Sinorhizobium fredii NGR234: one gene and its partner. The main gene of each other region encodes a partner of the protein of the gene in region 2 in a complex. Links are inferred from orthologs where the notes say so. Each region holds a gene or a part of one and is shown on either strand. Other genes may lie near its edges.

The links.
Region 1: the proteins of secY (region 2) and secA are in contact, whole or in part, in a crystal structure (PDB 3DIN), measured with the Thermotoga maritima proteins. The link is inferred for Sinorhizobium fredii NGR234 from one-to-one orthologs. Residues at the interface, in WP_004081795.1 of Thermotoga maritima: Glu108, Gly109, Glu110, Glu111, Ala236, Glu237, Arg238, Arg239, Ile240, Thr241, Ile242, Gln243, Tyr244, Ala245, Arg246, Arg247, Val248, Thr249, Gly250, Arg251, Arg252, Val253, Tyr254, Gly256, Ala257, Ser258, Thr259, Tyr260, Leu261, Pro262; in WP_004082002.1 of Thermotoga maritima: Glu261, Ala262, Arg263, Lys300, Ala301, Arg302, Thr303, Ile304, Ile305, Leu323, Tyr324, Asp325, Pro326, Val329, Ser330, Tyr333, Ile336, Lys340, Phe345, Val349, Glu363, Phe364, Tyr374, Ser375, Gly376, Gly377, Glu393, Ile395, Thr482, Ser483.

What each region holds. Positions count from the first base shown.
Region 1 is NC_012587.1:2,777,663-2,785,267, reverse strand. What follows is about bases 2,196-5,472. They hold secA (preprotein translocase subunit SecA), read right to left. Parts: upstream 5,102-5,472; coding sequence 2,396-5,101; downstream 2,196-2,395. Other genes in these bases: NGR_RS24500 (peptidylprolyl isomerase), read left to right, coding at 5,350-5,472; NGR_RS24510 (lipopolysaccharide biosynthesis protein), read right to left, coding at 2,196-2,224. In the rest of the region: NGR_RS24515 (GNAT family N-acetyltransferase), read right to left, coding at 1-833; more of NGR_RS24510, read right to left, coding at 830-2,195; more of NGR_RS24500, read left to right, coding at 5,473-6,204; bifunctional glutamate N-acetyltransferase/amino-acid acetyltransferase ArgJ, read left to right, coding at 6,341-7,582. UniProt on the Escherichia coli protein: Required for protein export, interacts with the SecYEG preprotein conducting channel.
Region 2 is NC_012587.1:1,247,962-1,255,274, reverse strand. The notes cover bases 660-3,644. They hold secY (preprotein translocase subunit SecY), read right to left. Parts: upstream 2,830-3,644; coding sequence 1,489-2,829; downstream 660-1,488. Other genes in these bases: rpmD (50S ribosomal protein L30), read right to left, coding at 3,554-3,644; rplO (50S ribosomal protein L15), read right to left, coding at 3,067-3,540; NGR_RS17310 (adenylate kinase), read right to left, coding at 914-1,492; rpsM (30S ribosomal protein S13), read right to left, coding at 660-681. In the rest of the region: rpsK (30S ribosomal protein S11), read right to left, coding at 1-84; more of rpsM, read right to left, coding at 313-659; more of rpmD, read right to left, coding at 3,645-3,757; rpsE (30S ribosomal protein S5), read right to left, coding at 3,770-4,339; rplR (50S ribosomal protein L18), read right to left, coding at 4,467-4,829; rplF (50S ribosomal protein L6), read right to left, coding at 4,842-5,375; rpsH (30S ribosomal protein S8), read right to left, coding at 5,416-5,814; rpsN (30S ribosomal protein S14), read right to left, coding at 5,827-6,132; rplE (50S ribosomal protein L5), read right to left, coding at 6,167-6,724; rplX (50S ribosomal protein L24), read right to left, coding at 6,717-7,028; rplN (50S ribosomal protein L14), read right to left, coding at 7,043-7,313. UniProt on the Escherichia coli protein: The central subunit of the protein translocation channel SecYEG. Consists of two halves formed by TMs 1-5 and 6-10.

The DNA of each region.
Region 1 (7,605 bases), 1.5 Mb from region 2 along the record:
CGGTCCATGATCATGGCGCTGCGCTCGCGGCCCTTCCAGCCGGACGCCTCGAGTGCCAGGAACTCCTCGAGGCGCCAGCGGATTTCTTCTGGCTGGCGCGCGACGCTGTAGGCGAGATCGCCGCACTTTTCGAGATTGTTCCACTGCCGTCTCAATTCCTTGAAATGGCCGCGGCTGATCGCCTGGCGCAGGTAGGTCGGTCCGTCGAGCAGGCTTTCGAGCATCGGCCGCTCGAAGGTGTCGGTGACCGTCAGCGGCAGGTTCTCGCCGATCGCCACGGCGCGGGCAAGCTGCGCGAACTTGCCCTTGAGGCGCACGTCCGGGAGCACCAGCACCTGCGGCAGGCCGGAGGAGGGAGCGGCAAGCGCTGCATAGAGGTTGCTGATCGTCTCGGCGGCGCCTTCCGCATCGAGAAGCGGCACGCCCAGGGGGCCGAAGGGATTGGACCAGCCGCGAATGATCGGCGCGCCGATCGAGAAGCCCGGCTTCTCGATCGAGAAGGGCATCAGGAAGCGCAGCCGGCTGCTGCGCTCATTGTTGTCGCGGATGACGGCGAGCCGGATGACCCGGTCCTCCAGCCGCGGCATGGCAGGGGCCAGGAAGCGGCCGGTGAAGAAGACATTCGGCTCGATCGCCCGGTTGGACAGAAAATCGAGCTCTCGCTGCAGCTCGTAGCCGGAACGGGCCGAGTAGATGGCGAGATGGCGACCGGGCCGTCCGACCGTCAAGGTCCGTTCGGCTTCAGCCGGGTCGAAGCCCGGTTGCGCCAATCCGCCGAGCAGGCGGTTTGCCCTTCCGTTCGAATCTCCCGGGTACTGGATATTGCCGCTCATGGCTTGATCGCCTCGTTCTTGTCATGACCGCTCCCTGCGCCGGCAAGTGCCAGGAGCGTAAAACCAAAAGTGTGTCTGACCGCGACATGCAGGATCGCCGCCTCCGCGAACATCGCGCCGGCGGTCGCTGAGGCCGCTCCGGTCAGGCCGAAGCGCGGAATGAGCGTGACGTTCAGTGCGACATTGGCGCCGAGCGCGGCCGCATAGAGAATAACGCAGAGCTTTTGCCGCCCGGCCATCGTCAGCAGGGTCTCGGCGGGGCCGACGAAGGCCTTGGCGAGGATGCCGGTGAGCAGGATCGCCATCAAGGGGGCGCCTGCAGGGAAGGCCGGGCCGAACAGCGACAATAGCAGCGGGCCTGCCAGCACCACGGTGCAGCCGATCGCCAGTGACGGCCAGAAAGACCAGCGGGCGCTTTCGATGGCGATCTCCGCCAACTGGTGCCGGTCGTGCGCGGCCATGGCCGCCGAAAAGCGCGGGCCGGCGGCTGCCTTGACCGCGAACATGACGAAATGGACGAGCGCCATGGTCTTCGCCGCGGCAAAATAGATCGCCACCTCGTCGGGCTTCAGATAGAGGCCGACGATCACGACGTCGGAATTGGTCAGCAGGAAGCCGAACCCGTCGACGAGGAATACGGGAATGGCGACGCGCAGCCAGCGCCCGAGATCGATCTTCATCGGGCCACGAACGTAGTGCCGGTCCAGTCGCCAGACCATCGCCGCGAACTGCCCGAGCGTGGTCACATAGGTCGCCGCGAGCGCTGCGGTCATTGCCGTCGTTGCGTCGTGCGGCAGGCCGGCGACCGTCGCCAGTACCATGAAGGCGAGGATCAGCAAGGGCCGCACAATAAAGGTCGGGCTCATTGCGGCGACCGGCCAGCTATGTGCACGGGCCGTGCCGTCCATCACGTCGCCCAGCGCGATCATCGGCAGGGTGACGAGACCGAGATAGAGCGGGACGAGGTAGTAGCCTTCGATCGCCCACCCGAAGAGCCAGAGGCCGGCTGTGCCGATCGCGGCAAAGGCGCTGGCGGAAAGGAGCGCAAAGATGCGCGCCGTCGTCGTCAGGCCGCGGATTTGCGCAAGCGCGAAAGTGCTGCTGTATTCCGGCAGGAAACGGATGACGGCCGCGTGAAGTCCGAGGCAGGAGAGATTGCCGAACAGGACCGCCATTACCCAGACGAAAATGAAGATGCCGTATTCGAACTCGCCCATCAGACGCGCGAGAAAGATCTGCGAAACGAAGGCTATTGCCGCGCTGAGGATGCGGATCACGAAGGCGATCACGGCCATGCGCTGGGCGCGGCTGCGGGCATCGGAGCCGGTGAGAGCGGTGAGAAGCCGCTGCAACGAAGGGGACAGGCGGTGCCTCAGCGCCGACGGCAGCATTCGTCCGGCCGTTTGACATACCGCCATCAACACGAAGACACCCTGAGATTACGCAATACAGGGCATCACTTCTGCCAGAACAGCGTTAACAAACGGTTCCGCAAGCCGCTGAGGCGCTGCACGGCGTCACAGTTCGCGGATGTGGAAATGCCGCCCGGAGGCGGCATTTCGTCAGGCTTCGTAGATACCGTGGCAATGCTTGTATTTCTTGCCCGAACCGCAGGGGCAGGGCTCGTTGCGTGCCACCTTGCCCCAGCTGGAAGGCTCGGCCGGATTGCGATCGGCCGGTGCGACGGCGAGAAGCGGCGCCTCGGCGAAATCGTCCTCGCCGGTCAGCGGGTCGATGTGATGGCCCTGCATCGGCGGCAGCGGCTGCGGTTCCTGCGGCGTCTCGCGCACCAGCTCGACGCGCATCAACTGTGCCGATACGGCCTGTCTCAGGTTGACGAGCAGGGCCTGGAAGAGCTCGAAGGCTTCGGACTTGTATTCCTGCAGCGGATCGCGCTGGGCATAGCCGCGGAAGCCGATCACGGAGCGGAGATGGTCGAGGTTGACGATGTGCTCGCGCCAGAGGTGATCGAGCGTCTGCAGCACGACCGAGCGCTCGACATACTGCATGATCTCCGGTCCGAAGCGCTCGGCGCGCTCGGCGGCAGCCGCGTCGACGGCGGCGGTGACGCGCTCCAGGATGTCGTCCTCGGCGATCCCTTCCTCGGCGGCCCAATCGGGGACCGGAAGGTCAAGGTTGAAATATTGCTGGACGTCGGCCTTGAGGCCCGTCACGTCCCATTGCTCGGCATAGGCGCGCTCGGGGATGCGCTTGGAGACGATGTCCTCGATCACTTCGTTGCGCATGTCGGCGACGGTATCGCTGACGCTTTCCGCGTCCATCAGTTCGAGACGCTGCTCGAAGATGACCTTGCGCTGGTCGTTGAGGACGTCGTCATATTTCAACAGGTTCTTGCGGATGTCGAAGTTGCGGGCCTCGACCTTCTTCTGGGCGCGTTCGAGCGCCTTGTTGATCCACGGGTGGACGATCGCCTCGCCCTCCTTGAGGCCGAGCTTCTGCAGCATGCCGTCCATGCGGTCGGAGCCGAAGATGCGCATCAGGTCGTCCTGTATCGACAGGAAGAATTTCGAACGGCCCGGATCGCCCTGGCGGCCGGACCGGCCGCGCAGCTGGTTGTCGATGCGGCGGCTTTCGTGCCGTTCGGTCGCCAGAACGTAGAGACCGCCGGCGTCGAGCGCCTTCTCCTTGAGCTTCTGCACTTCTTCGCGGATCGCCTTTTCGCGGGCCTCGCGCTCCGGGCCGGGCTCGACCTCGGCCAGTTCCTGCTGGATGCGCATGTCCGGATTGCCGCCGAGCTGGATGTCGGTGCCGCGACCGGCCATGTTGGTGGCGATCGTCACGGCGCCCGGCACGCCGGCCTGGGCGACGATAAATGCTTCCTGCTCGTGGTAACGGGCGTTGAGAACCTGGAACTTCGAGAAGCCGCTCTTCTTCAGCATGTCGGCGAGCAACTCGGATTTCTCGATCGAGGTGGTGCCGACGAGCATCGGCTGGCCGCGCTCGTGGGCCGCCTTGATCTCGTCGATGATCGCCTTGTACTTCTCGCCCGCGGTGCGATAGACCTCGTCGTCCTCGTCGGCGCGCTTGATCGGCAGGTTGGTCGGGACTTCGACCACTTCGAGGCCGTAGATATTGCCGAATTCCTCGGCTTCCGTCGCCGCCGTACCGGTCATGCCGGCAAGCTTCTCGTACATGCGGAAATAGTTCTGGAAGGTTACCGAGGCGAGCGTCTGGTTCTCGGGCTGGATCTGCACCTTCTCCTTCGCTTCCAGCGCCTGGTGCTGGCCCTCGGAATAACGGCGCCCCGGCATCATGCGGCCGGTGAACTCGTCGATGATGACGATCTCGTCGTTGCGCACGATATAGTCCTTGTCGCGCGTGAAGAGCTTGTGGGCCTTCAGCGCGTTGTTGACGTGGTGGACGATCGCGACATTCTCGATGTCGTAGAGCGACTCGCCCTTCAGGAGCCCGGCCTGGCGCAGCAGATTCTCGAGCTTCTCGGTGCCTTCCTCCGAGAAATTGGCCGAACGCTGCTTTTCATCGATTTCGTAGTCTTCCGGCGACAGCAGCGGAATGAAATCGTTGATGGTGTTGTAGAGGTCGGAGCGGTCGTCGAGCGGGCCGGAGATGATCAGCGGCGTGCGCGCCTCGTCGACCAGGATCGAGTCCACCTCGTCGACGATCGCGAAGAAGTGACCACGCTGCACCATCTGGGCGCGTTCGTACTTCATGTTGTCGCGCAGATAGTCGAAGCCGAGTTCGTTGTTGGTCGCGTAAGTGACGTCGCAGGCATAGGCGTCGCGGCGTTGCTCGTCGGTCAGACCGTGGACGATGACGCCGGTGGTCAGGCCGAGGAAGCCATAAATCCGTCCCATCATCCCGGCGTCGCGCTGGGCGAGATAGTCGTTGACGGTGACGACATGCACGCCCTTGCCGGCGAGCGCGTTGAGGTAGACGGGCAGGGTGGCGACGAGCGTCTTGCCTTCGCCGGTCTTCATTTCGGAGATCGAGCGCTCGTGCAGGATCATGCCGCCGATGAGCTGGACATCGAAGGGCCTGAGGCCGAGGACGCGGCGCGCGGCCTCGCGCACGACGGCAAAAGCCGGTACGAGAAGGTCGTCGAGGGTCTTGCCTTCCGCGAGCTGCTGGCGAAACTCTACCGTCTTGGCAGCCAGCGCTTCGTCGCTCAGCGCCTTCATTTCGGCTTCGAGAGCGTTGATCGCATCCACCCGACCCTGGTAGCCGCGGACGCGGCGATCGTTGGCGGAACCAAACAACTTGCGGGCAAGGCCGCCGAGACTGACCATCCGAATGGTCCTTTCCTTATTTATCGCCCTGGGGGTTTCAGGTTCCGGCTCGAAAAACCGTCTGACGCCGTGAAACGCCCGGAAACTGTTCTGGACGCGAGGTTGCGTGACAGATAAGAGGGGGGTCGGATTATGTCAACGCACTTGCGCGGCCGGACGGCTACAGAACCGCCACATTCTGGTGTTGTGCAGCCCGCTCGAAGGGCCTGAGGCAATGCGCTGGCGGCCAATGGTGAAAGGTAAGAAACATGTCTAGATACAAGACCCTGGCGGCTGCGGCACTGGTCGCGATGATGGCCGCAGGCGTCGTCCGTGCCGAAGGGACCGATCCGGTCGTGGCCAAGGTCGGCGATCAGGAAATCCGCCAGTCGGAGCTTGATCTCGCGATTACCAGCCTCGATCCGCAACTCCAGCGGATGCCCGAGGAACAGAAGCGCGCCGCTGCCCTTTCCGCCGTCATCGACGTCAAGCTGCTCGTCAAGGATGCCGAGAAGGAAGGGCTGCAGAACGACGCGGTCTTCAAGCAGCGCGTCGCGTTTCTCACCGAGCGTGAACTTCACAATGCCTTCTTCAAGAAGCACGTCGTCGATGCGGTGACGAAGGAAGAGGTAAAGGCACGCTACGACAAGGAAATCGCCGCCATTCCCGCCCAGGAAGAGGTGAAGGCGCGTCACATCCTCGTCAAGACCGAGGACGAGGCGAAGGCGATCATCAAGGAACTGGACGCCGGCAAGAGCTTCGTCGAACTCGCCAAGGCCAAGTCCACCGACCCGAACAAGGACGATGGCGGCGATCTCGGCTACTTCACCAAGGGCCGGATGGTACCGGAATTCGAGACGGCCGCTTTCGCGCTCGAGAAGGGCACCTATACAAAGACGCCGGTCAAGTCCCAGTTCGGCTTCCATGTGATCCTGGTCGAAGACAAGCGCCCGCAGGCACCGCCGCCGCTCGAGCAGGTCGAGCCTCAGGTTCGTCAGCTGATCATGCGCGACAAGTACCTTGCGCTGCTCGATACCGCGAAAAAGGCGACCGGCGTCGAGATTTCCGATCCGGCGCTGAAGAAGGCCTATGACGAGGCCGGCAAGGCGCGCGCGGCCCAATAGGCTCGGGCGCCAGAGCGGAACGGAGGCGTTCGCCGCCGCCTCCCGCTCATTGAAGAACGACGATCGGGATGCCCGGCGGCTGAATGCCGTTCGGGCATTTCTCGCACCCAACGACGCTTTCAAAACAGGGTTCGCCATGTCCGGTACCGTTTCTCCGCTTGCTCCGAAAACCTTTGCCGAAATGCCGGCTCTCCGCGGTGTGCGCATGGCGACCGCGGCTGCCGGGATCAAGTACAAGAACCGCACCGACGTGCTGATGATGGTCTTCGACCAGCCGGCGGCGGTGGCCGGCGTGTTCACGCGCTCGAAGTGCCCTTCCGCGCCGGTCGACTTCTGCCGCAAGAATCTTGCCGGCGGCCGTGCGCGCGCCGTCGTCGTCAATTCCGGCAATGCCAACGCCTTCACCGGCAAGAAGGGAAGGGAAGCGACCGAGCTCACCGCGCAGTCCGCGGCCAGGGCCGTCGGCTGCGGCGAGGGCGAGGTCTTCCTAGCGTCGACGGGGGTGATCGGCGAGCCGCTGGATGCCACCAAATTCGCCGGCGTGCTCGACGGGCTTGCGACATCGGCCAAGGAGGACTTCTGGTTCGAGGCGGCCAATGCGATCATGACCACGGACACCTATCCGAAGGTTGCAACGCGCAACGCCGAGATCGGCGGCGTCAGGGTGGCGATCAACGGCATCGCCAAGGGTGCGGGGATGATCGCGCCGGACATGGCGACCATGCTCTCCTTCGTGGTCACCGATGCCGATATCGCACCGGCGGCACTTCAGGCGCTGCTTTCGGCCGGCGTCGGCCCGACCTTCAATTCCGTGACGGTCGACAGCGATACGTCGACCTCGGACACGCTGATGCTGTTTGCGACCGGCGCCGCGGCAAAGGACGGCCAGGCAAAGGTCGAAGATGCAGCGGATCCGCGCCTTCAATCATTCCGGGTCGCTCTCAACGATCTGCTGCGCGACCTGGCGCTGCAGGTGGTGCGCGACGGCGAAGGGGCACGCAAGATGGTGGAAGTGACCGTCGAGGGGGCCGAGAACGACGCTGCGGCCAAGCGCATCGCCCTTTCGATCGCCAATTCGCCGCTCGTCAAGACGGCCGTTGCCGGCGAGGACGCCAATTGGGGCCGCGTGGTCATGGCGGTCGGCAAGTCCGGTGAGATGGCCGAGCGCGACAGGCTGGCGATCTGGTTCGGCGACGTGCGCGTCGCCGTCGAGGGCGAGCGCGATCCGGCCTATTCGGAAGCGGCAGCGACCGCCGTGATGAAGGGTGAGGACATTCCGATCCGCGTCGATATCGGCCTCGGCCCGGGCCGGGCCACGGTCTATACCTGCGACCTCACCAAGGAATATGTCGAGATCAACGGCGACTACAGAAGCTGACGCGTCCGCGCCGGCATCGAGGC
Region 2 (7,313 bases):
GTTGAACGACGAATTGACGTGCGCGACGCCAGACGTGATGTTCTTGCGCTCGCGGCGGCGAACGCGGGTGGCTTCCTTGGCCATAGGATCCCTTTCTTAGATCTCTGCACCGCCGTAATTCCAGCGGCTCCACCGGGAAAAGGATTGGTCGTCCCCTACCCTGCATCTTCAAATTTCGCGAAACCGGCACGCCGGCTCCGCATTCGTTTCGCCGAACCGCATGCGGTTCCGCACGGGAGGGCATTCACCCTTCCCAAACTGCAAAAGGAGACCGGCGCGGACGCCAGCCTCCCGTTTTCCCTTTTCGGGAAATTACTTCTTCTTGCCGGCGATCGCCTTTGCCGGACCCTTGCGGGTGCGGGCATTGGTGTGGGTACGCTGACCGCGCACCGGCAGGCCGCGACGATGACGCAGGCCACGGTAGCAGCCGAGGTCCATCAGGCGCTTGATGTTCATCGACGTTTCGCGGCGCAGATCGCCCTCGACCTGGTAGTCGCGGTCGATCGTCTCACGAATCTGAAGGACTTCGGCGTCCGTCAGCTGGTGCACGCGACGGTCAGTCGGAATGCCGACCTTCTCGACGATTTCATGAGCAAATTTCGTGCCGATCCCGTGAATGTAGGTCAGCGCGATGACGACGCGCTTTGCCGTCGGGATGTTGACGCCAGCGATACGTGCCACGTCTATTCTCCTTGCGTTCCAGTTGCCATCCGGCAATAGGTGCTTCGTTACGCGGCCTCGAAGAGCCGCCCGTTGATTGAGGTTCGAGACACGTCAAAAACGACCGTACCCGGACTTCATTGTTTCGAAGACCGCGCCGATCGCTTCTCATGTCGCGAGTTGACGCTGTCTTTGGAGGAATCACCTGGAAAAGTCAACTCCCCGGCGCTTCCATTTTGGCAAAGACGACAGCCTATGCCAGAATCTTGTCGATCTCGGCGGTGACCGCTTCCACGTCCGCCATCCCGTCCACGGTCTTCAACTGACCGGTCTGGGCATAATGCTCCGACAGCGGAGCAGTCTTTTCCCGGTATTCCGTCAAGCGGCGCTTGAAGGCCTCGGGATTGTCGTCGGAGCGCACCGTACCGCCGGCAGCGACGGTTTCCGCTACGCGATTCTCCATGCGCCGGACAAGAGCGGCCTCATCGACCTTCAGTTCGACGACCGCATCCAGCTTCAGGCCCTTGCTGTCGAGCATCCGGTCAAGCGCAATGGCCTGCGGAACCGTGCGCGGATAGCCGTCGAGAATGAAGCCCTTCGCGCAGTCCTGCGCGTCGATGCGGTCGGAGACGATTTCATTGACGATTTCGTCGGAGACCAGCTGACCGGCGTCCATCACCGCCTTGGCGCGCTTGCCGACCTCGGTCGCCTGGGCAACGGCGGCCCGGAGCATGTCCCCTGTGGAAAGCTGCGGAATGCCGTATCTCTCCGTCAGAAGCTTGGCCTGCGTGCCCTTGCCAGCGCCCGGCGGTCCCAAAAAAATAAGTCTCATCGTCCCCTCTTTCCTCCGCGCAGCTTCGACTTCTTGATCAGTCCCTCATATTGCTGGGCAATGAGGTGACCCTGGATCTGTGCTACCGTATCAAGGGTGACGCTGACAACAATCAAAAGCGACGTACCACCAAGGTAGAACGGCACGCCTGTCTGAGAGATGAGAATTTCCGGCAGGATGCAGACGAAAATCAGGTAGATGGCACCGATGACGGTGATGCGGGTCAGCACGTAGTCGATGTATTCGGCGGTGCGCTCGCCCGGGCGAATCCCCGGAATGAAGCCGCCGTGCTTCTTCAGATTGTCGGCCGTATCCTTCGGGTTGAAGACGATTGCCGTGTAGAAGAAGGCGAAGAAGGCGATCATCGCCCCATAGAAGAGCATGTAGAGCGGCTGGCCATGCGCGAGCGCCCCGACGATCGTCGTCGCCCAGCCGGGCAGCGTCGCCGCATTGGCGAAACCGGCAAGCGTCGCGGGCAGCAACAGCAGCGACGACGCGAAGATCGCCGGGATCACGCCCGAGGTATTGAGCTTCAGCGGCAGGTGCGACGTATCGCCCTGGAACATGCGGTTGCCGACCTGGCGCTTCGGATACTGGATCAGCAGGCGGCGCTGGGCGCGCTCGACGAAGACGATCAGCGCGATGACCGCGACCACCATGATGATGATCGCTAGGATGAGCGGCGTCGACAGGGCGCCGGTACGGCCGAGCTCCAGGGTTCCAGCAAGCGCGGTCGGGAGATGCGCGACGATACCGGCGAAGATGATCAGCGAAATACCGTTGCCGATGCCGCGCGACGTGATCTGCTCACCGAGCCACATCAGGAACATCGTGCCGCCGAGCAGCGAAATGACCGTCGAAATCCGGAAGAACCAGCCCGGATCGTTGACGAGGCCGTTGCCGCTTTCGAGACCCACTGCGATGCCATAGGCCTGAAGCGCGCCGAGCAGCACCGTGCCGTAGCGCGTATACTGGTTGATGACCTTGCGGCCCTGCTCGCCTTCCTTCTTCAACTGCTCGAGCGCCGGGACGACCGAGGTCATCAGCTGCACGATAATCGAAGCGGAAATATAGGGCATGATGCCGAGCGCGAAGATCGCCATGCGCTCCACTGCACCGCCCGAAAACATGTTGAACAGGCCGAGGATGCCGCCGGCCTGGCCCTGGAAGGCCTGGGCGAACGCGGCCGGGTTGAGGCCGGGCAGCGGGATGTAGGTGCCAAGACGGTAAACCAGAAGCGCACCAAGGGTGAACCAGAGCCTTTTCTTCAGATCCTCCGCTTTCGCGAAAGTCGAAAAATTCAGGTTCGAGGCGAGCTGTTCCGCTGCAGAAGCCATGCAATTCTCCGCGTACCAAGTCTCGGAAACAGCGGGAGAAACCCGGTCAGTTCCGGCAAGAGTAAGTCTTCGTCGTTGAAAACCGGGCGCGAGGCGATTGTCGCTGCAATCGGATGCCTCACCGTGGTTTCCGTTGTGTCCAGTCGCGGCAAGTGATTCGCCACCCTCGGACGTGAGGCTCACATATGGGAGCAAAACCGCCCGGCGTGAAGCACCCCGGGCAGTTCATCAGTCATATTATTCCGCAGCGGCGGCGGCGAGCAGCTTTATCGAGCCGCCAGCCTTTTCGATCTTCTCGACGGCCGGCTTGGAAGCGCCGGCGACTTCGAGCGAAATCTTCGCCTTCAGCTCGCCGTCGGCGAGAACGCGGACGCCGTCCTTCTCGCGACGGATGACGCCGGCGGCCTTCAGGGCAGCCGCATCGACGGTCTTCGAAGCGTCGAGCTTCTTGGCATCGATTGCCGTCTGGATACGGCCGAGCGACACGACAACAAACTCCGACGCGAAGATGTTGTTGAAGCCGCGCTTCGGCAGACGACGGTAGATGGGCATCTGGCCGCCTTCGAAGCCGTTGATCGCAACGCCCGAACGGGCCTTCTGACCCTTCACGCCGCGACCGGCGGTTTTGCCGGAGCCGGAGCCGATACCGCGGCCAAGACGCTTGCGGCTCTTGGTCGCGCCTTCGTTGTCCTTGATTTCATTCAGTTTCATATCAGGATCCCCCTCACTTCTCGTCGACGACGCGAACGAGGTGCTGGACGGCCCGGATCATGCCGCGAACGGCCGGAGTGTCTTCCAGCGTGCGAACCCGGTGCATCTTGTTGAGGCCCAGACCGACAAGCGTCTGACGCTGTACGGCCGGACGGCGGATGGGGCTACCAATCTGCTCGACGGTAACCGTCTTCTTGGCAACTTCTTTCTTAGCCATCTGTCAGCTCCCTTATTCTTCGGAAGCAGCGCCGGCGGCAACGCGACGAGCCTGGAGCGTGGCGTATTTCATGCCGCGCTGTGCCGCGATGTCCTTCGGGTGCATCTGGTTCTTGAGCGCGTCGAAGGTGGCGCGAACCATGTTGTAGGGGTTCGACGAACCGGTCGACTTGGCAACGACGTCGTGAACGCCGAGCGTCTCAAAGACGGCGCGCATCGGACCACCGGCGATGATACCGGTACCGGCCTTGGCCGAACGCAGCAGCACCTTGCCGGCGCCGTGACGGCCATTGACGTCGTGATGCAGCGTGCGACCGCCGCGAAGCGGCACGAAGATCAGGTCGCGCTTGGCAGCTTCCGTTGCCTTGCGGATGGCTTCCGGCACTTCGCGTGCCTTACCATGGCCGAAGCCAACGCGGCCCTTCTGGTCGCCGACGACGACGAGAGCGGCGAAACCGAAACGACGACCGCCCTTCACCACCTTGGCGACGCGGTTGATTGCGACGAGCTTATCGACAAATTCGCTGTCGCGCTCTTCACGGTTCTGGCGATCTTCGCGAGAACCTCTTCTTTCTTGTGCCATTGTCCTCTTCCTTTTTCTTTTCCGGGTGCAATCGGCAGATTGACGAAAGTCGCCTCGAACAAGCCGAAGCGACCGGGGGTAATGCGAGGCAGAATCCGCCCGGACATCTCTGCCCGGGCGGTGAACATTAGAAGTTCAGGCCGCCTTCGCGAGCTGCCTCGGCCAGCGCCTTGACGCGGCCGTGGTAGATGAAGGCGCCGCGATCGAAGACGACGTCCTTGACGCCTGCCTTGGAAGCGCGCTCGGCGAGGAGCTTGCCGACGGCAGTAGCTGCGGCAGTGTCGGCGCCGGTCTTCAGCGCAGACTTGAGATCTGCCTCGAGGGTCGAGGCAGCGGCAATCGTCTTGCCGGCAACGTCATCGATGATCTGCGCATAGATGTTCTTCGACGAGCGATGAACCGACAGGCGCGGGCGGCCATTGGCGACCGCCTTGATTTGACGGCGCACGCGGCTGGCGCGACGCACAAGAGTATCTTTCCTGCTAGCCATTTCGCGTGATCCTTACTTCTTCTTGCCTTCTTTGCGGACAATCCGCTCGCCGGCATACTTGACGCCCTTGCCCTTGTAGGGCTCGGGGCCGCGGTATTCGCGGATTTCCGCGGCAACCTGGCCGACCTGCTGCTTGTTGATGCCCGAAACGACGATTTCCGTCGGCTTCGGCACAGCGATCGTGATGCCTTCCGGCGTCTGATAGACGACGTCATGGCTGAAACCGAGCGCCAGCTGCAGGTTCTTGCCCTGCATAGAAGCACGGTAGCCGACGCCGTTGATCTCGAGCTTGCGCTCGTAGCCGTCCTTGACGCCCTTGAAGATGTTCTCGACCATCGTGCGGGACATGCCCCACTTGGCACGAGCATCCTTGCTTTCATTGAGCGGCTGAACAACAACCGCATTGTTTTCGAGCTTCACCGAAACTTCGTCGTTTGCGACGAAGAACAGTTCGCCCTTCGGACCCTTCGCCGTTACCTTCTGGCCATCAACGCTAGCCGTGACGCCTGCCGGAACCTGAACGGGTTTCTTACCGATACGAGACATTTTTATACCTGTCTGTTCGCCATGGAGATCCTGCCCGGTCTTAGAAGACCGAGCAAAGAAGCTCGCCACCAACATTCTGTTCGCGTGCCTGGTGATCGGCCATCACGCCCTTCGGGGTCGAAAGGATGGTGATGCCGAGGCCGTTCGCGACCTGCGGAATGGACTTGACCGAGACATAGACCCGGCGGCCCGGCTTTGAGACGCGCGCGATCTCACGGATCACGGAAGCGCCTTCGTAGTATTTCAGTTCGATGTTCAGCTCGGCCTTGCCGTTGCCGAATTCGACTTCGGAGTATCCACGGATATAGCCTTCGGCCTGAAGGACATCCAGAACGCGTGCGCGCAGCTTCGAGGCCGGCGTCGAAACGCTGGACTTGCGGCGAGCAGCACCGTTGCGGATACGGGTGAGCATATCGCCCAAAGGATCAGTCATTGCCATGTACCCGTCTCCTTACCAGCTCGACTTGACGATGCCCGGCACCTTGCCGAGATTGCCGAGTTCGCGAAGCGCGATACGCGACATGCGAAGCTTGCGATAGTAGGCGCGCGGACGGCCGGTGACTTCGCAACGGTTGCGGATGCGGGTCTTCGATCCATCGCGCGGCAGTTCTGCCAGCTTGAGGGTGGCCTTGAACCGCTCTTCGATCGACAAAGACTGGTTCATGATGATTGCCTTGAGGGCAGCACGCTTAGCGGCTTGTCCGGCAACCAGTTTGCGGCGGCGCTTGTTCTTTTCAACTGCGCTCGTTTTCGCCATAACAGTTATCCTTCTTTACGCTTGTCGTTACGGATTACTGACGGAACGGGAAGTTGAACTCTGCAAGCAGAGCGCGCGCTTCGTCGTCGTTAGTTGCCGTCGTGCAAACGATGATGTCCATGCCCCACATCTGATCAACCTTGTCGTAGTTGATCTCAGGGAACACAATGTGCTCCTTGATGCCCATGGCGAAGTTGCCACGTCCATCGAAGGACTTCGGGTTGAGGCCGCGGAAGTCGCGAACACGCGGCAGAGCGATGTTCACGAGGCGATCCAGGAACTCATACATCCGAACGCCGCGCAGGGTAACCTTGGCACCAATCGGCATGCCTTCGCGCAGCTTGAAGCCGGCGATGGAGTTGCGAGCGCGGGTGATCACCGGCTTCTGGCCGGCAATCGCTGCGAGGTCGGCAGCAGCAACGGACGGCTTCTTGGAATCGCCGGTCGCTTCGCCAACACCCATGTTGATGACGATCTTGTCGAGGCGCGGGATCTGCATTTCGTTGGCGTAGGAGAACTTCTCCTGCATCGCCTTGCGGATGCGCTCTACATATTCCTTCTTGAGCCGCGGCTCATAAGCGGTCTTAGCCATCGATCACTTCTCCCGAACGCTTGGCCACGCGGACCTTCTTTTCACCGTCGATCTTGAAGCCAACGCGGGTCGGCTTGCCGTCCTTCGGATCGGCGATCGCGATGTTCGAAAGGTGGATCGGGGCTTCCTTGCTGATAATGCCGGCTTCCTGGTTCTGGGTCTGGCGCTGGTGGCGCTTCACCACGTTGACGCCGCGCACCACAGCCCGGTCTTCCTTCGGCATGACCTGGATGACTTCGCCGGTGCGGCCCTTGTCCTTACCGGTGAGTACGACGACCTTGTCGCCCTTGCGAATCTTCTGCATCTCTCAACGCTCCCTTAGAGTACTTCCGGAGCCAGCGAGATAATCTTCATGTGGTTCTTGGCGCGAAGTTCGCGCGGAACCGGTCCGAAGATACGGGTGCCGATCGGCTCTTTCTTGTTGTCGATAAGAACGGCTGCGTTGGTGTCGAAACGGATGACACTGCCATCCGGACGGCGGATGTCCTTCGCGGTGCGAACGACAACGGCCTTCATGACATCACCCTTCTTCACGCGGCCGCGCGGAATGGCTTCCTTGATCGAAACGACGATGATGTCGCCGATCGAC